Regions from separate parts of the Telluria sp. AC161 genome, predicted to be linked through region 2. Evidence: predicted binding sites of a transcription regulator. Region 2 holds the regulator's gene; the other holds the start of a gene.
What was found. Region 2 encodes FliA, which starts transcription of late flagellar genes. Its sites were predicted from a motif close to CTAAAGTTTNNNNNNNNNNNGCCGNTA; they were not measured.
Positions count from the first base shown of each region.

Region 1: ACZ0AJ_RS02635 (flagellin N-terminal helical domain-containing protein) is a predicted target of FliA. The motif match lies at 1,942-1,968, and genes of this name have one in related genera.

Region 1 covers NZ_OZ409861.1:603,821-611,487, reverse strand. The annotation lists gene ACZ0AJ_RS02640 (TonB-dependent receptor) at 1-1,799, opposite strand, end outside; gene ACZ0AJ_RS02635 (flagellin N-terminal helical domain-containing protein) at 2,069-2,926, shown strand; gene ACZ0AJ_RS02630 (hypothetical protein) at 3,015-3,869, shown strand; gene ACZ0AJ_RS02625 (MFS transporter) at 4,005-5,630, shown strand; gene ACZ0AJ_RS02620 (flagellar biosynthesis protein FlhA) at 5,631-7,667, opposite strand, start outside.
Region 2 covers NZ_OZ409861.1:3,330,522-3,338,188, reverse strand. The annotation lists gene flhA (flagellar biosynthesis protein FlhA) at 1-1,059, shown strand, start outside; gene ACZ0AJ_RS14945 (hypothetical protein) at 1,097-1,372, opposite strand; gene ACZ0AJ_RS14940 (hypothetical protein) at 1,449-1,772, opposite strand; gene flhF (flagellar biosynthesis GTPase FlhF) at 2,073-3,470, shown strand; gene ACZ0AJ_RS14930 (MinD/ParA family ATP-binding protein) at 3,463-4,281, shown strand; gene ACZ0AJ_RS14925 (RNA polymerase sigma factor FliA) at 4,324-5,052, shown strand; gene ACZ0AJ_RS14920 (flagellar motor protein) at 5,034-5,777, shown strand; gene motD (flagellar motor protein MotD) at 5,787-6,542, shown strand; gene ACZ0AJ_RS14910 (hypothetical protein) at 6,621-7,136, shown strand; gene ACZ0AJ_RS14905 (PAAR domain-containing protein) at 7,137-7,403, opposite strand; gene ACZ0AJ_RS14900 (type VI lipase adapter Tla3 domain-containing protein) at 7,430-7,667, opposite strand, start outside.

The DNA of each region.
Region 1 (7,667 bases), 2.7 Mb from region 2:
AGGCCCGGTGCGGCTTCGCCGACTGCCGACAGTTCCAGGCCCCGGTTGCGCTGCGTGCCGTCCAGGCTGTAGATCGTCGTCAGCGGATCGGTGATGGCGTTTGGACGGTCGATCTGGAACACGGCGGCGCCGAGCAGTACGCGGCCGGTATCGACTTTCGTGCCCACTTCATATTGCTTGGACTTGAACGGGGCGAAGACTTCACCGGCATTCGCGGCCGTGGCCGGCGCGGTGCTGCCGCGGGTCAGGCCCGACGTGAAGTTCGCGTACAGCGACACGTTTTCCATCGGCATGACGGCCAGGCCAGCCAGCGGCGATACGGCGCTTTCGCTGTACGAGCTCGTCACCGCGCCGCTTGGCGCCACGTTATCTAGCGCTACCTTCTGCTTGCGCAAGCCGCCGGTGAACAGCACGCGGCCGTCCAGGAACGTCAATGTGTCGGTCAGCGAGACGCTCGACAGCTCGGTTTCCGACGTCTTGGTCGGCGCCAGGCGGTTGCCCATCATCGGCGTGATCGCGACCGGGTTGTAGATGTTCGACAGCTGCGACGAGCTTGGCGCGGCCGACAGGTAGAAGCTGCCCGCTTCGCTGTCCAGGCGCGAGACCGAGGCGGTGATGAAGTGCTTGATGCCGGCCGTGTCCAGGCTCAGGCGGGCCCCGACTTCGCCAGTCTTGCTGCGCCCATAGGCGTCGTACCAGGCGTTGGTCAGGCGGAAGTTGCCGGCAGCGTCAACCGCGTTCAGTGCGCGCGCCGTCGGGAAGTCCTGCTCGCTGGCGCCGTAGTGGTAGCCGGCCGTCACATAGACCATCAACTCTTTCGACACATCGTATTCGAGGCGCGAGGCGATCGTCGCATCGCGGAACTCGAGGTCGGCGCCGCGGTACACCGCGCGGTGGCCCGACGGTGGCGCCGGGATCGACGCGATGTCGGGCCGGAAGCTGTTCTGCGCGCGGAAGTTGTCGGTCTTTTCTTGCTGGCCGTAGCTGTCCAGGGTCCAGCGCAGTTTCGGCGAGCGGTAATCGAGCGCGATCGCGGCCAGGCCGAAATCCTGCTTGCCGTCGTCGATATTGGTGTCGCCGCCGCGGATCACGCCGTTGACGCGCACGCCCCAGGCGCCATTGTCGCCAAAGCGGCGGCCGACGTCGACATGGGTGCCAAACAGCGCCTGGCTTTCATAGGTGGCGGTCACCCGCGTCAATGGCTGGTCGCCGGCGCGCTTGGTGACGATATTGATGTTGCCGCCGACGCTGCCGTTCGGGCTGATGCCATACATCAGCGTGCCCGGCCCCTTGAGCACTTCGACGCGTTCCATGATGGCGGCCGGCATGCGGTTCGACGATGACAGACCGTACAGGCCGTTCAGGCCGACGTCGCCACTGGTGACATTGAAGCCGCGGATCTGGAAGTCTTCACTGAACCCGCCGGTCGACGTCATCACACGCACCGACGCTTCGTTGACGACAACGTCGGCCAGCGTGCGCACCTGCTGGTCTTCGAGGATTTGCGACGTATAGTTGGTTGTAGAGAACGGCGTCTTCATGATGTCCGCCTCGCCCAGGACGCCCAGTCCGCCGCTGCGACCGATCTGTCCGCCGGCATAGGCCGGATCGGCCTGCACTTTCGCACCGGTGATGATCACCTTCTCCACCGCTGCCGGCCCTGCCTCCTGCGCATTGGCGGCAAACGGCAGCGCCAGGATCGGCGCCGAGGCGACAGCGCCAACAAGCGCGCTCCTGATCAGGCGCGACAGGATCGATTCGACGGGTGGGCGCAGTGCGGCGTTGGCTTGTTGGGTCATGGTTTGGCAATCGTAAGGTGCGAAAAACCGGGATTCTAACAGAGATGAGAATCATTATCATCCTCATTCGCATTACTAGGGGCTGTTATTGCTGCAACATACGCCAAGGTGAGACGGTCATCGTAGGAGTGATTACCCGCCGAAAAATTTATTTGAAAAAAATTCGATAAAGAATTTAATGCCGTACGGAAATGTGTCGCCTTGTACTCATGAGAGCGAGTGACGCACTCGACATACAGAATTCTTTCCCTACATTTTCGGAGTCCATCATGCTGAGCCTGCACACCAACAACGCTGCCCTGTCCGCACAAAACGCCATCTCGAAGACCCAGAGCAATCTGTCGACCTCGATGACCCGCCTGTCGACCGGCTACCGCATCAATTCGGCAATGGACGACGCTGCCGGCCTGCAGATTGCTTCGCGCCTGAAGGCCCAGACCTCGGGTATGGCCGTTGCCATGCGTAATACCCAGAACTCGACCGCGATGCTGCAAACCGCTGAAGGCGCGCTGGATGAAGTGTCGAACATGCTGATCCGCATGAAGGATCTGGCAACCCAGGCTGCCGATACGTCGTCGAGCATCGCTGACAAAGAGTCGATGCAGTCCGAATATGACGCACTGGGTACCGAACTTGGCAACGTGCTGAAAAACACCAAGTTTGGTGGCGAAACGCTGATCGTGGCCGGTACGATTGGCGCTGCCATGAAATTCCAGATCGGTGCTGACGCGACCGAAGTCATGAACATCAACATGGCAACGGACGTGACTGCCATCGCTACCGACGTCGGTGCTGCCACCGCATCGTACGCTGCCGGCGCCGCAGGCACGGAAATCAGCACCGCCGCTGATGCCACCACTGCGATCACCGACCTGACCACTGCACTGGCATCGGTCAACAAAGTCCGTTCGAGCCTGGGCGCCGCCGCCAACCGTCTGGAACACGTCAACAACAACCTGTCGAACATCAGCACCAACACCAAGCAAGCTACCGGCCTGATCATGGACGTCGACTTCGCGACCGAAAGCGCCAACATGACGTCGAGCCAGATGCTGCTGCAAGCCGGCACCGCCATGCTCAAGCAGTCGAACAGCATGTCGTCGATGGTCATGTCGCTGCTGCAATAATGGCCGCATACCCGGGCCTCACCCCGGGTTAGACTTCGAAGGCCAGCCCATGCGGTTGGCCTTTTTTTATCGCTGACAGGTAAACCCAATGGCCCAGATGTTCCCCGTTGCCGCGCTGCCCCCGCCCACCCTCGTGCCATTGCAGGTCGGCGCCGTGGTGGCCCCGGCCCCCATCCTGGCTGGTGGCGCCGATGCGCTGCCGCTGCCGTTCTCGGCCCCACTGGCGCCGGAAACTCAGGCCACGGGCCAGCCGGGCCCGGCCGCCGACGGCGATGGCGCCGCCATGCGGCCGGACCAGGTCCTGATGGCGCGTCAGCTAGCCTATCAGCAGCAGGACGGCGCCGGCCTGGCGCGCGCCTGGCGCAGCCAGGTGCGTAATCATGGCAGCCAGTTGACCAGCCGCGCGCTGGCTGACATGGGCGGGCATTTGTCGCCGGCCATGCTCGCTGCCGGACAGCAGGGCCAGGTCGTGCACCAGCCCCAGCTGCTCGCAACGCACCAGGATGCCTGGCGCTTCACGGTCCATGGCGCTGGCGACAAGCCGCAGCATCTGGCCGTGCTGGCCGACGAGGCCGACAAGCCCCCCGGCCGCCGCCGCCGTGCGCGGGCCGCGCTGCGGCTCGAACTCGAACTGGCCGACGGCAGCGCCGTCGTGATCCAGGTCGAACCGACGCCGCAGGGCCTGGTGATCGAGGTCTGCGCGCCCGATGCGAGCGCGCTCACGCGCCTGCGCTGGCTACAGCCCGAACTCGAGACCGTACTGAAGCGCGCCGGCCTGACAGTGCTGCGCTGGGGCTTTCGCGACGCCCTGCCCCCCGGACGCAGCCACGCGATGATCGCCAATGCCGAAGAGGCGGCGCAGGCACTGACGCCGGCCGTGTTCCGCGCCGTGGCCGAACTGGCGCTGCTGCTGCCAGCCCAGCGGGCGCGCAGCTCAGGCTGATCCAACAGGCTGAGCTGCGCGCCGTCCCCGGGGCTGCGGCGACTACAATGGCGCTTGTCTTCACGCATTCGCCCTATCAATGACACGCTGCAGATGCACGCGGCCAGCCGCGCCGCTTCCGGTGAGTTCACCGGCATGACCATTTCCCAGACCCCCGCCCCGGCGCCCTCGGCCAACGACGCCGCGCCGCCGCCGTCGGCGTTCGGGCCGATGCGCGCCCCCGTGTTTCGCATGCTGTGGCTCACATGGCTGATCGCCAACACCTGCATGTGGATGAACGACGTGGCCGCTGCCTGGATGATGACGTCGCTGACGACCGCGCCGATCTGGGTCGCGCTGGTGCAGACCGCATCGATGCTGCCCGTGTTTTTGCTCGGCTTGCCCAGCGGTGCGCTGGCCGACATCCTCGACCGGCGGCGCTACTTCATCATCACGCAGTTCTGGGTCGCCGTCGTGGCCACGATCCTGTGCGCGGTGATCCTGGCCGACGCCATCACGCCGCCGGTGCTGCTGGCGCTGACGTTTGCCAACGGCATTGGCCTGGCCATGCGCTGGCCCGTGTTCTCGGCGATCGTCCCCGAACTGGTGCCGCGCGCGCAGCTGCCGGCGGCGCTGGCCCTGAATGGCGTGGCGATGAACGCGTCGCGCATCGCCGGGCCGCTGGCGGCCGGCGCCATCATTGCCAGCCTGGGCAGCGCGTATGTATTCGTGCTCAATGCGGTGCTGTCGGTGATTTCGGGCTTCGTGATCATGCGCTGGCGCCGCACGCACGTGCCAAGTCCGCTGGGGCGCGAGCGGATCGGCGGTGCAATGCGCGTCGGTTTGCAGTTTGCGCGCCACTCCAACCGCGTGAAGGCCGTGCTGGCGCGGGTGGCGGCGTCGTTCTTCCACTCCACCGCGCTGATGGCGCTGCTGCCGCTGGTGGCGCGCGCGCAGGGCGGCGGCGGCGCCGGCGTGTTCACGCTGCTGCTGGCCTGCATGGGCGGCGGCGCAATCAGCGCCGTGTTCTTCCTGCCGCGCATGCGCCAGGCGTTCAGCCGCGATACGCTCGTCATGGCCAGCACCGTGCTGTCGGCGGCGATGATCGCGGTGGCGGCGGTCAGCACGAACGTGGTGCTGACTTCTAGCGCGATGTGGCTGTCGGGGATGGCCTTCATCGTGTCGGCCAATTCGCTGAGCGTGTCGATGCAGATGGCCCTGCCCGACTGGGTGCGGGCGCGCGGGATGTCGATTTATCAGATGGCCCTGATGGGCGCGAGCGCGACGGGCGCCGCGGTCTGGGGCCAGGTGGCCACGCTCGACAGCGTGCAGCACAGCCTGTTGTATGCAGCCGGCAGCAGCGTCGTCGTCATGGCGCTCGTGCTGCGTTTGATCCAGGACCGCGAGCTGCTCGAAGACATGACGCCATCGTCCGCGCTCAAGGCGCTGGCGCCGTCGCTTTCGCCGCTGCAGGATGGCGGGCGCCTCGTGCTGACGGTGGAGTACCGGATCGACCCGGAGCGCACCGAAGCCTTCATGGCGCTGATGGAACTGAGCCGGCGCGCGCGCCTGCGCCAGGGTGCGCTGAGCTGGACCTTGCTGCGCGACGTCAGCGACCCGGGATTATTCACCGAGCAGATCATCGATCCATCATGGACCGAGCACCTGCGCCGCTTCGACCGCGCCACCGCGGGCGACGCCGCGCTACGTGAGCGCAAGCTGGCGTTTCACCTGGGGCCGGATGGCCCGGTGATCACGCGGCGCCTCGTGGCCAAGGGCTGATCAGCCCACCGTACCGACGATCGACACGTCGCGGTTTTCGGGGATCTCGTTGTACGACAGCACGTGCAGGCCCGGTGCGAACAGCCGCGCATAACGCGCCAGCAGTGGCCGCACCTGCGGCAGCACCAGCAAGAGCGGGGGCGTGTGCTGGCCCTTCATCTGCTCGCGCGCGACCGGCATATTGATCTGCAGTTGCGACAGCAGCTGCGGATCGATCGGGTAGTTGTCCAGCGCGACCTTGCCGCCGCCATTCTGGCGCGCCTGGTTCAGCGAGCCAAGCAGCATGTTTTCCAGTTCGGCCGACAGGTTAAAGGCCGGCATGTCCTTCTTCTTGCCGAACAGCGTCGAGACGATCTGGCGCCGCAGTGCGCAGCGCACTTCGGCCGCCAGCAGGATCGGGTCCTTGGTCGTCTCCGAGCTGTCGAGCAGCGTGGTGGCGATCACCACGATGTCCTTCAGTGACACGCCTTCGGTCAGCAGCACGCGGAACACGCGCAACAGCTGGGTGTGCGTGAGCGCCTTGTCGAGCGCTGCGGCCAGCTTGGGCGACAGCGCCGTCAGGCGTTCCAGGATCGCCGGCACGTCTTCGTGGCGGAACAGCTCGTGCAGGTATTCGCGCACCACTTTCGACACGTGGGTCGCGATCGCGCTCGGCACTTCGACCACCTGGTAGCCCAGCCCCAGCGCATGCGCCTTCTGCTCGGGCAGGATCCACGTGATCGCCATCCCGTACGCCGGCTCGATGCCGGGAATGCCATCCAGTTCGCCGTACACGTTCGGCGACGGGATCGCCAGCAGATGGTCGGGCATGACTTCGGCCTCGGCCACGACGGTGCCCGACAGGCTGATCGCGTACTGCGTCGGGCGCAGCGCCAGGTCGTCGCGCACCGAGATTGCCGGCAGCAGCATGCCCATCTGCTCCGACAGGCTCTGGCGCACGCCCTTGATGCGCTTGGCCAGCGGCTCGGCCTGGGCACGGTCGATCATGCCCACCAGCTTGTAGCCCACCGCCACCGTCACCGCCTGCACGACCGGCAGCGCCTGCCAGTCGAGTTCGGGCACGCGGTCATCGCGCAGCGCCGCTTCGATTTTTGCCACGCCCGCCACGTCCGGCGCGCCGATGCGCTTGGCCATCGTCCAGCCGACCCAGGCCAGCACGCCGGCAGCTACCGTGAAGAACCACCACGGCATGCCCGGCACGATCGCCAGGATCATCATCACGCCGGCGGCCGAGTACAGCACGCCCGGCCGGGCCAGCAATTGCTGGCTGACCTGGTCTTCGAGGTCGCCCGACTCGCCGATGCGCGTGACCAGGATCGCGGCGGCGGCCGACAGCAGCAGCGCCGGGATCTGACCCACCAGGCCGTCACCGATCGTGAGCAGCGCGTACACGCGGAAGGCGTCGCCCAGCGGCAGGTCGTGCATCAACGCACCGATGGCAACGCCGCCGATCAGGTTGATGATCAGGATCAGGATCGAGGCAATGGCATCGCCGCGCACGAATTTGGAGGCGCCGTCCATCGCGCCATAAAAGTCGGCTTCGGCCGCGACGTCCTTGCGCCGCGTGGTCGCCTGCTCCTGGTTGACCAGACCGGCATTCAGGTCGGCGTCGATTGCCATCTGCTTGCCCGGCAGCGCATCGAGCGTGAAGCGCGCCGAGACTTCCGAGATGCGCTCGGCACCCTTGGTCACGACGATGAAGTTGATGATCATCAGGATCACGAACACCACCAGACCGACGACGAAATTGCCGCCGATGACGACGTTACCGAACGATTCGATGACCTGGCCGGCCGCGTGCGTGCCTTCGTGACCGTTGAGCAGGACGACGCGGGTCGAGGCCACGTTCAGCGCCAGGCGCATCAGGGTCGTGCCCAGGATCACGGTCGGGAACACCGAGAAGTCGAGCGGGCGCTTGGCCGTCACAGCCACCAGAATCACGATCAGCGACAGCACGATGTTGAAGGTGAACAGCACGTCGAGCAGGATCGGCGGCAGCGGCAGGATGATCATCCCCAGGAGCGCGATCAGGAACAC
Region 2 (7,667 bases):
GCCCCGGCCGAAAGCGAAGAAGCGACCTGGCAGGACGTGATGCCAGTCGACACGCTGGGTCTGGAAGTAGGCTACCGCCTGATTCCGCTGGTTGACAAGAACCAGGGCGGCGAGCTGCTCAAGCGCATCAAGGGTATCCGCAAGAAGTTCGCGCAAGAAGTGGGCTTTCTGGCGCCGCCAGTACACATCCGCGACAACCTGGAACTCAAGCCATCGGCCTACCGCATCACGCTCAAGGGCGTCGAAGTGGGCAGTGGCGAAGCCCTCAACGGCCAGTTTTTGGCGATCAACCCGGGCATGGCCAGCGGCACGCTGCCAGGCGTGGTCACCACCGACCCGGCCTTCGGCCTGCCGGCGACCTGGATCGAAGCGAGCCTGCGCGACGAAGCGCAAAGCATGGGCTACACGGTGGTCGATGCGGGCACCGTCGTCGCCACGCACCTGAACCACCTGATCACGCTGCACGCGTCGGAACTGCTGGGCCGTATGGAAGTGCAGGCACTGCTCGACCACTTGGGCAAAGAGACCCCGAAACTGGTCGAAGACCTGGTGCCGAAAGTCGTCTCGCTGTCGACGCTCCAGAAAGTGCTGCAGAACCTGCTGGTCGAAGGCGTGCACATCCGCGACATGCGCTCGATCATCGAAGCGCTGTCGGAGCACGCTGGCATGACGCAGGACCCGGCCGAACTGACCGCCGTGGTGCGCGTGTCGCTGGGCCGTGCGATCGTCCAGCAATTGTTCCCGGGCGAGAACGAGCTGTCGGTGATGACGCTGGACAATCGCCTCGAGCGCCTGTTGATGCAGGCGATGGGCGCCGGCGGCGACGGTACCGGCATCGAGCCGGGCCTGGCCGACACGATCGCCCAGCAGGCTGCGCACGCCGCCAACCAGCAAGAGCAGATGGGCCTGTCGCCCGTGCTCTTGGTGCCGGCGCCGCTGCGCGTGCTGCTGTCGCGCTTTTTGCGCCGCGCCGTGCCTGCGCTCAAGGTGCTGTCGCACGCCGAAGTGCCCGAGACCAAGACGATTCGCGTGACGAGTCTCGTGGGTGTGCCGATGTAACAGGGATGGGGCAGCGCAGGCGCTGCCCCCGTGCTCATCATGCCGGAGCAGGGCGATGGACTTGACGCCAGACCAGCCAGCCAAGCGTCGTGACCGTCAGAATCGCGCCCAAGGCCAGCCCCAGGGCGACGAGTATTTCAAGATCGGCCAGCTCTTCGCCATCCCTTGAGCCGTACAGGTTGATCAGCCATATTGCCCACGCTTCCGGGAACGGTGGGAAAAGGTCGTGATGGATAATCAGAAAACGGGCGAGCACAACGGTGCCAGCAAGGACCCAGATGATCAGAGACAGTCGTATCAGTGCTCTCTTCATTGGACAGTTACTCGGCCATAAGCGTGCAATGAGGTGCCACAACCGATGACGCTGCCACAGCGGCGTGCCATGGCGTCTAGCCAATCACGATCTGCTCTTCGATCGGCCCCAGGTCGGTGATGGTCACCATCACATGCAAGGGGCTGTTCCAGTCGACATGCAGATGAAACTCGACACCACCGACGTTGCCTTCGGGATCATGCGGCCCGATATTGGTGACATACACATTGGCTTCGCCCAGCAGAGGGCGGCCGGGTGGTGAATCGAACGGGTCGGCCGTCGGCCGCCATTCGGCCGCTGTAATCAGTACGGCGGAGCGTTCGGTGAGGCCGTCCCAGCCGAAATTCTGGCGTACACGGCCCTTTATGTTTCGGTAGATCAGCCGGATCGAGCGTGCCATGAGAGTCTCCTGATGAGTGGAACTGGCACGCCAGCCGTGCCAGTCACGGTTCGACCCGGCCGGCATCGGCAAGATCGGCACGTGCACACCACCTTTTTGCGCCGACGCAAACCCGGGCAGCACCCGCACCTACCTGCCAAATTTCAAGAAACCAGTATCACTTTTTCTGATTGTGGGGAAATAGGCCCTTTTCCCCGTCCTTCTCGGTTGATCGTTTCCACACGGCATCGACAATAATGATTCCTATCGATGGGCATGTGCCCGTCATGCAGAACATAGATTGAAGTGCGGAGAACCACGATGAAAGTGAAGAAATTTACAGCGGCAACTTCCCGGGATGCCTTGCGCAAGGTGCGCGAAGCCCTGGGTCCGGATGCCGTCATCCTGTCCAACCGTCCGGTCGACGGCGCCGTCGAAATCCTGGCACTCGATAACGACGATGTCGCCTCGCTGTCCGCGCCTGTCGCCGATTCCGAGATGGCCCAGCCGAAGCCGCAGCTGCAGCACTTTGACGAACTCGCACCAGCCGCGCCGCGTGCCACGCCGGCCCGCCGCTACCAGGATGCCGGCCCGGTGATGAACGCACCGGTCGCGCCTGCCTATGTCGCACCTGTCGCCCCACTGGCCCCGGTCGAGCCGGCCGCAACCTACGCCGAACGCCGCGCCCCCGCGCCTGAACCGACGATCGACATGGCCGCCATGACCGCCATGATGAGCGCCGCCATCACCCAGGCCAAGGAATCGGCGACCTCGGAAGTGAGCAACATGATGAGCGAAATCCGCGCCATGCGCGGCCTGATGGAAACCCAGCTGGCCGAACTGTCGTGGGGCTCGACCGCCCAGCGCGAACCGCACAAGGCGACCGTCCTGCGTGAAATGCTCGCTGCCGGTTTCTCTGCCACGCTGGCACGTTACATCATCGAAAAAATGCCGGCCATGAACGATGCGGCGCAAGCGATGCGCTGGGTGAAGACCGTGCTGGCGCGCAACCTGGCAACCATCGGCAACGAAGACGCGATGCTGTCCGAAGGTGGCGTGTTCGCTCTGGTCGGCCCGACCGGCGTGGGCAAGACCACCACCACGGCCAAGCTGGCCGCGCGCTGCGTGATGCGCCACGGCCCGGACAAGCTGGCACTGATCACCACCGATGCCTACCGTATCGGCGGTCACGAACAACTGCGCATCTACGGCAAGATCCTCGGCGTCATGGTGCACTCGGTGAAGGACGAGGCCGACCTGCGCATCGCCCTGAAGGAACTGCGCAACAAGCACACGGTGCTGATCGACACCATCGGCATGTCGCAGCGCGACCACATGGTGGCCGAGCAGGTCGCGATGCTGTCGGGCTCGGGCGCTGAAGTGAAACGCCTGCTGTGCCTGAACTCGACGTCGACCAACGAGACGCTCAACGAAGTCGTCCGTGCCTACCAGGGCAGCGGCCTGCACGGCGCGATCATGACCAAGATGGACGAGGCTGCCTCGACCGGCGGCGTGCTCGACATCGTGATCCGCCAGAAGCTCAAACTGCATTACGTCTCGAACGGCCAGCGCGTGCCGGAAGACCTGCACGTGGCCGACAGCGCGATGCTGATCGACCGCGCGTTCCGCAACCGCGGCACCGCCCCGGCGGACGCCGACCTGCCGATGCTGATGGCAGCCACCGCGCAAGCCAGCCGCCGCGAGGTGTCGCATGGCTAGTTTTGACTTCGACCAGGCCGAAGGCCTGCGCCGCATGCTGCAAGGCCCGCGTCCGCGCGTGGTCACATTTCTCTCGGCCACGCCGGAAGACGACAAGGGCGCGATGCTGGTGAACCTGGGCGCCTCGCTGGCCCAGGCCGGTAACGAAGTGCTGATCGTCGACGCCTGCAACGTCGAGTACGGTGTCGCCCGCCGTTTGGGCCTGAACCGCGGTGCCTCGCTGCTGCAGGTCGCGCGCCAGGAAAGCGCGCTGAATCAGGTGATCCATCCGGCCCCGCAAGGCTTCTCGGTGGTGCCGATGGGCACGCCCGAATCGACCGACGATGTGCGGCGCCTGGGCAAGACGTTCGACGTGCTGGCCACGCAGGCCGCCATCGTGATCGTCGATGGCGAACTGGGCCCGGACGGCGAGTTCCCGGTGCCCCTGATGTCGAGTTCGGAGATCGTCATCCAGGTGTCGACCAGCGCGGCCTCGATCACCAATGCCTACTCGCTCATCAAGCGCCTGACGCAGGAACTGGGCCGCCGGCCATTCGGCATCCTGGTGACCGGCGCGACTGAGGGGGAGGCCAAGGTGGTATACGATAATATGTCATTGGCAGCAACACGTTATCTGGCCGTCAAGCTCAGTTTCATGGGCGCCGTGCCGGCCGACGAATACCTGCACCGCGCCGCGCGTCTGGGTCGGGCCGTGGTCGATGCCTTCCCGCTGGCCGGCGCATCGGTTGCGTTTCGCCAGCTGGCCGGCAAGTTCGCACTGCCTGCAATGCCGCAGTTCGGCCGCCAGGGCAGCGCGTCCATCGGTTCCTGACACAGTCGCCATCGACATATAAAGAAAAAGACATACGCCAGCATGTATACGGTCAAAGGGAAAGCGGACAAGAATTCTTTGCTGACGGAGCATATGCCGTTGGTAAAGCGTCTTGCCCACCACATGAAGGCGAAGTTGCCGCCTTCGGTGGAGGTCGATGACCTGATCCAGGCCGGCATGATTGGGTTGCTCGACGCGATCAACCGCTACGAAGACGACCACGGCGCCCAGTTCGAGACCTACGCCGTGCTGCGCATCCGCGGCGCGATGCTCGACGAGCTGCGTTCGAGCGACTGGATGCCGCGCAGCACGCGCCAGAACATGCGCAAGGTCGAGGGCGCGATGCAATCGCTGCAGCAGCGCCTGGGCCGCCCGCCGAGCGAATCCGAAGTGGCCGCGTCGCTCAAGATCTCGCTCGACGAGTACCAGGACATGCTGGCCGATTCGGGCGGCCACCAGCTGCTGTATTACGAAGACTTTCATGCCGACGAAGGCAGCGACAATTTCCTCGACCGCTATGCCGTGGACGATGCCGATCCGCTGCGCAGCCTGATGGAAACCGATTTCCGTCAGGCCGTCATCGACGCAATCGACAAGCTGCCGCCGCGCGAAAAACTCCTGATGGGCTTGTACTACGAAGAAGAACTGAACCTGAAGGAAATCGGCGCCGTGATGGGCGTGAGTGAATCGCGGGTGTCGCAGCTGCACACCCAGGCCGTCGCACGTTTGCGCACCACCTTACGGGAGCAATTATGGACTGGGCCAGCGTAATCGGCCTGGTGCTGGCAATCGCCGGCATCTTTCTGGGTTACACCCTCGACGGCGGCAAGTTCTCGTCGTTGATCCAGCCTGCCGCATTTGCCATCGTGGTGGTCGGCACCTTCGGCGCCGTGCTGCTGCAAAGCGAGACCCGTACCTTCTTGCGCGGCATCGCCATGCTGCGCTGGGTGTTTGTGCCACCGAAAAACGGCCGCCAGAAACTGTCGCGCGAAATCGCACTGTGGAGCCTGACGGCGCGCCGCGATGGCTTGCTGTCGCTCGAACAATTCATGAGCAAGGCCGACCCGTTCATCGCCAAGGGCTTGCGCCTGGTGGTCGACGGCATCGCGCCCGAGAAGGTGCGCAGCCTGCTCGAACACGAAATCAACGGCTATGAATTTGCCCAGCGCCAGGCGGCGCGCATCTGGGAATCGGCCGCCGGCTATTCGCCGACAATCGGCATCCTGGGCGCCGTGCTGGGCCTGATCCATGTGATGGAAAACCTGTCCGATCCGGCCCGCCTGGGCTCCGGCATCGCAGTGGCGTTCGTCTCGACCGTGTATGGCGTGGGCATGGCCAACCTGTTCTTCTACCCGGTGGGCAACAAGCTCAAGGCCATCGTCAGCGACAAGGTGTCGCAGTACGAGATCCTGGCTGAAGTGTTCTCCGACCTGGCCAGCGGCGACCACGGCCGCGTCATCGACGAACGCGTTGCCAGCCTGCTCACGCACCACTAGGTCATTGCCATGGCCCGCAAGCGCTACGACGACGATGTCTCCACCGAAAACCACGAGCGCTGGCTGATCTCGTACGCCGACCTGATCACGCTGCTGTTCGCATTTTTCGTCGTCATGTACGCCATCTCCATCGTCAACGAGGGCAAGTACCAGGTGCTGTCCGATGCGCTGGGCGATGCCTTTGGCGGGCGCGGCGCCGCCACCAAAGTCAACACCAACGTCGAGCCCGTTCTGCCGCTGTCGCACATCATCAACCGCCGCCGCAACGAAGCAGCGCGGCGCGAGCAGGAAAAGATGGGCGTGATGGCGCGCGAACTGTCGGCGACCTTGCTGCCGCTGGTGAAGTCGGGCCAGGTGCGGGTGATCCAGAACGCGCGCGGCATCAGCGTCGAGATCAACGCCAGCATTCTGTTCCCGCAGGGCGAAGCAGTGCTGGACGGCGAAGGCCAGGAAATCCTCGCGCAGGTGGCGGGCCTGCTCAGGAACGATACGCACCGGATCGAGGTCGAAGGTCATACGGACGACCTGCCGATCGCCAATCCGCTGTATCCATCGAACTGGGAACTGTCCACCGCGCGCGCGAGCAGCGTGGTGCGCCTGTTCGCTGCCAACGGCGTGCCCGAGGTGCGCCTGTCGGCGATCGGCTTTGCCGCGACGCGCCCGGTGGCGCCCAACACCGACGAGGCCGGCAAGGCGCGCAACCGGCGCGTGGCGGTGATGATCCTGGCGGCGCTGCCCGAGACCGGTGGAAACATACTTCCGTGAATGTATTGATCGAATCATGTCATAATCGACAGGCAGCGTCGCGCGGGTGACGCCTGCCGTGATCCTCGAGGAGTCGCAATGCATGTCAAACGAAGCTCGCCGGCGGCCAAGCTGGCAATGGTGTTGTCGCTGGTCGGCCTGGTTGGCGTGGTCAAGGCCGTGGAGGCCAAGGTGAACGTCCAGCATCGGCTCGAAGTGGAAACCGGGGCCGGCAAGGTCAAGGTGCGGGTGCTGATCGAGAACCGGGGCGATGTACCGATATGGATCCCGCGCGAGATCGCGCTGGGCGACGATTTGAGCGCCCCCCGTTTTGCGCTCAGTTCACTGACGGACACGGTCGCCTACACGGGCCGCATGGTCAAGCGCGGCCCGCTGAACGCTGCCGATTATCTCGAGGTCAAGCCGCAGACGACCTACCTGAACACGCTCGACATCACGCAGGCGTATGCGTTCAAGCCGGGCCAGCACAGTTACGAGATCCGCTACGCCGGCCCGTGGGTGACGGATCTGCGCAAGCTCGACGCGGGCGGCATCAAGAGCAGCCCGGCGCTGCCGGTGAAGTTCTCGCACACGGTCAGGATGGCCGCGCGCTGATTACGGCGCCTTGCAGTTGGTGGCGCTGGCAATCAGCGTCGCGCCACAACTTGTCTTGTCGCCATCGAAGGCAATCAACTTGCCATCGATTTTGTGCTGCGCCGAGCCGCTGACGATCTTGCAGCCATTGTGACCTTTGATGGGGCAACTGCAGGTGTCGCCCACGCAAGCCACCGGAATACCGCCCACCCTGAAATGCCGCGCGCTGACGCTGAGAACCTTGCCGCCATGCGACGTGGCGTCGCCGAGCCTGATGATGTTGCGCATGATTGAGCCTTTCTTGTGACGATGAATCAGTCGGCTGCGGTGTCGTGTTCGGGAATGGCCTCTGCGCCGAGTACCGACGCCACGGTCGGTGGCTTGTAATTGTCCGGATCGATCGACGGCTGGACAATGTGCTTGAAGATGTTTGGGCCTTGCGACTCGCGCCGTTCCTTGCTCGGCGGGCTGATGAACACGATGCTGGCGCCGGTGGGATCGCGCAGATTGATCGCGGCCGAGGCGCCGCCGTCGATATAGCTGCCCATCACG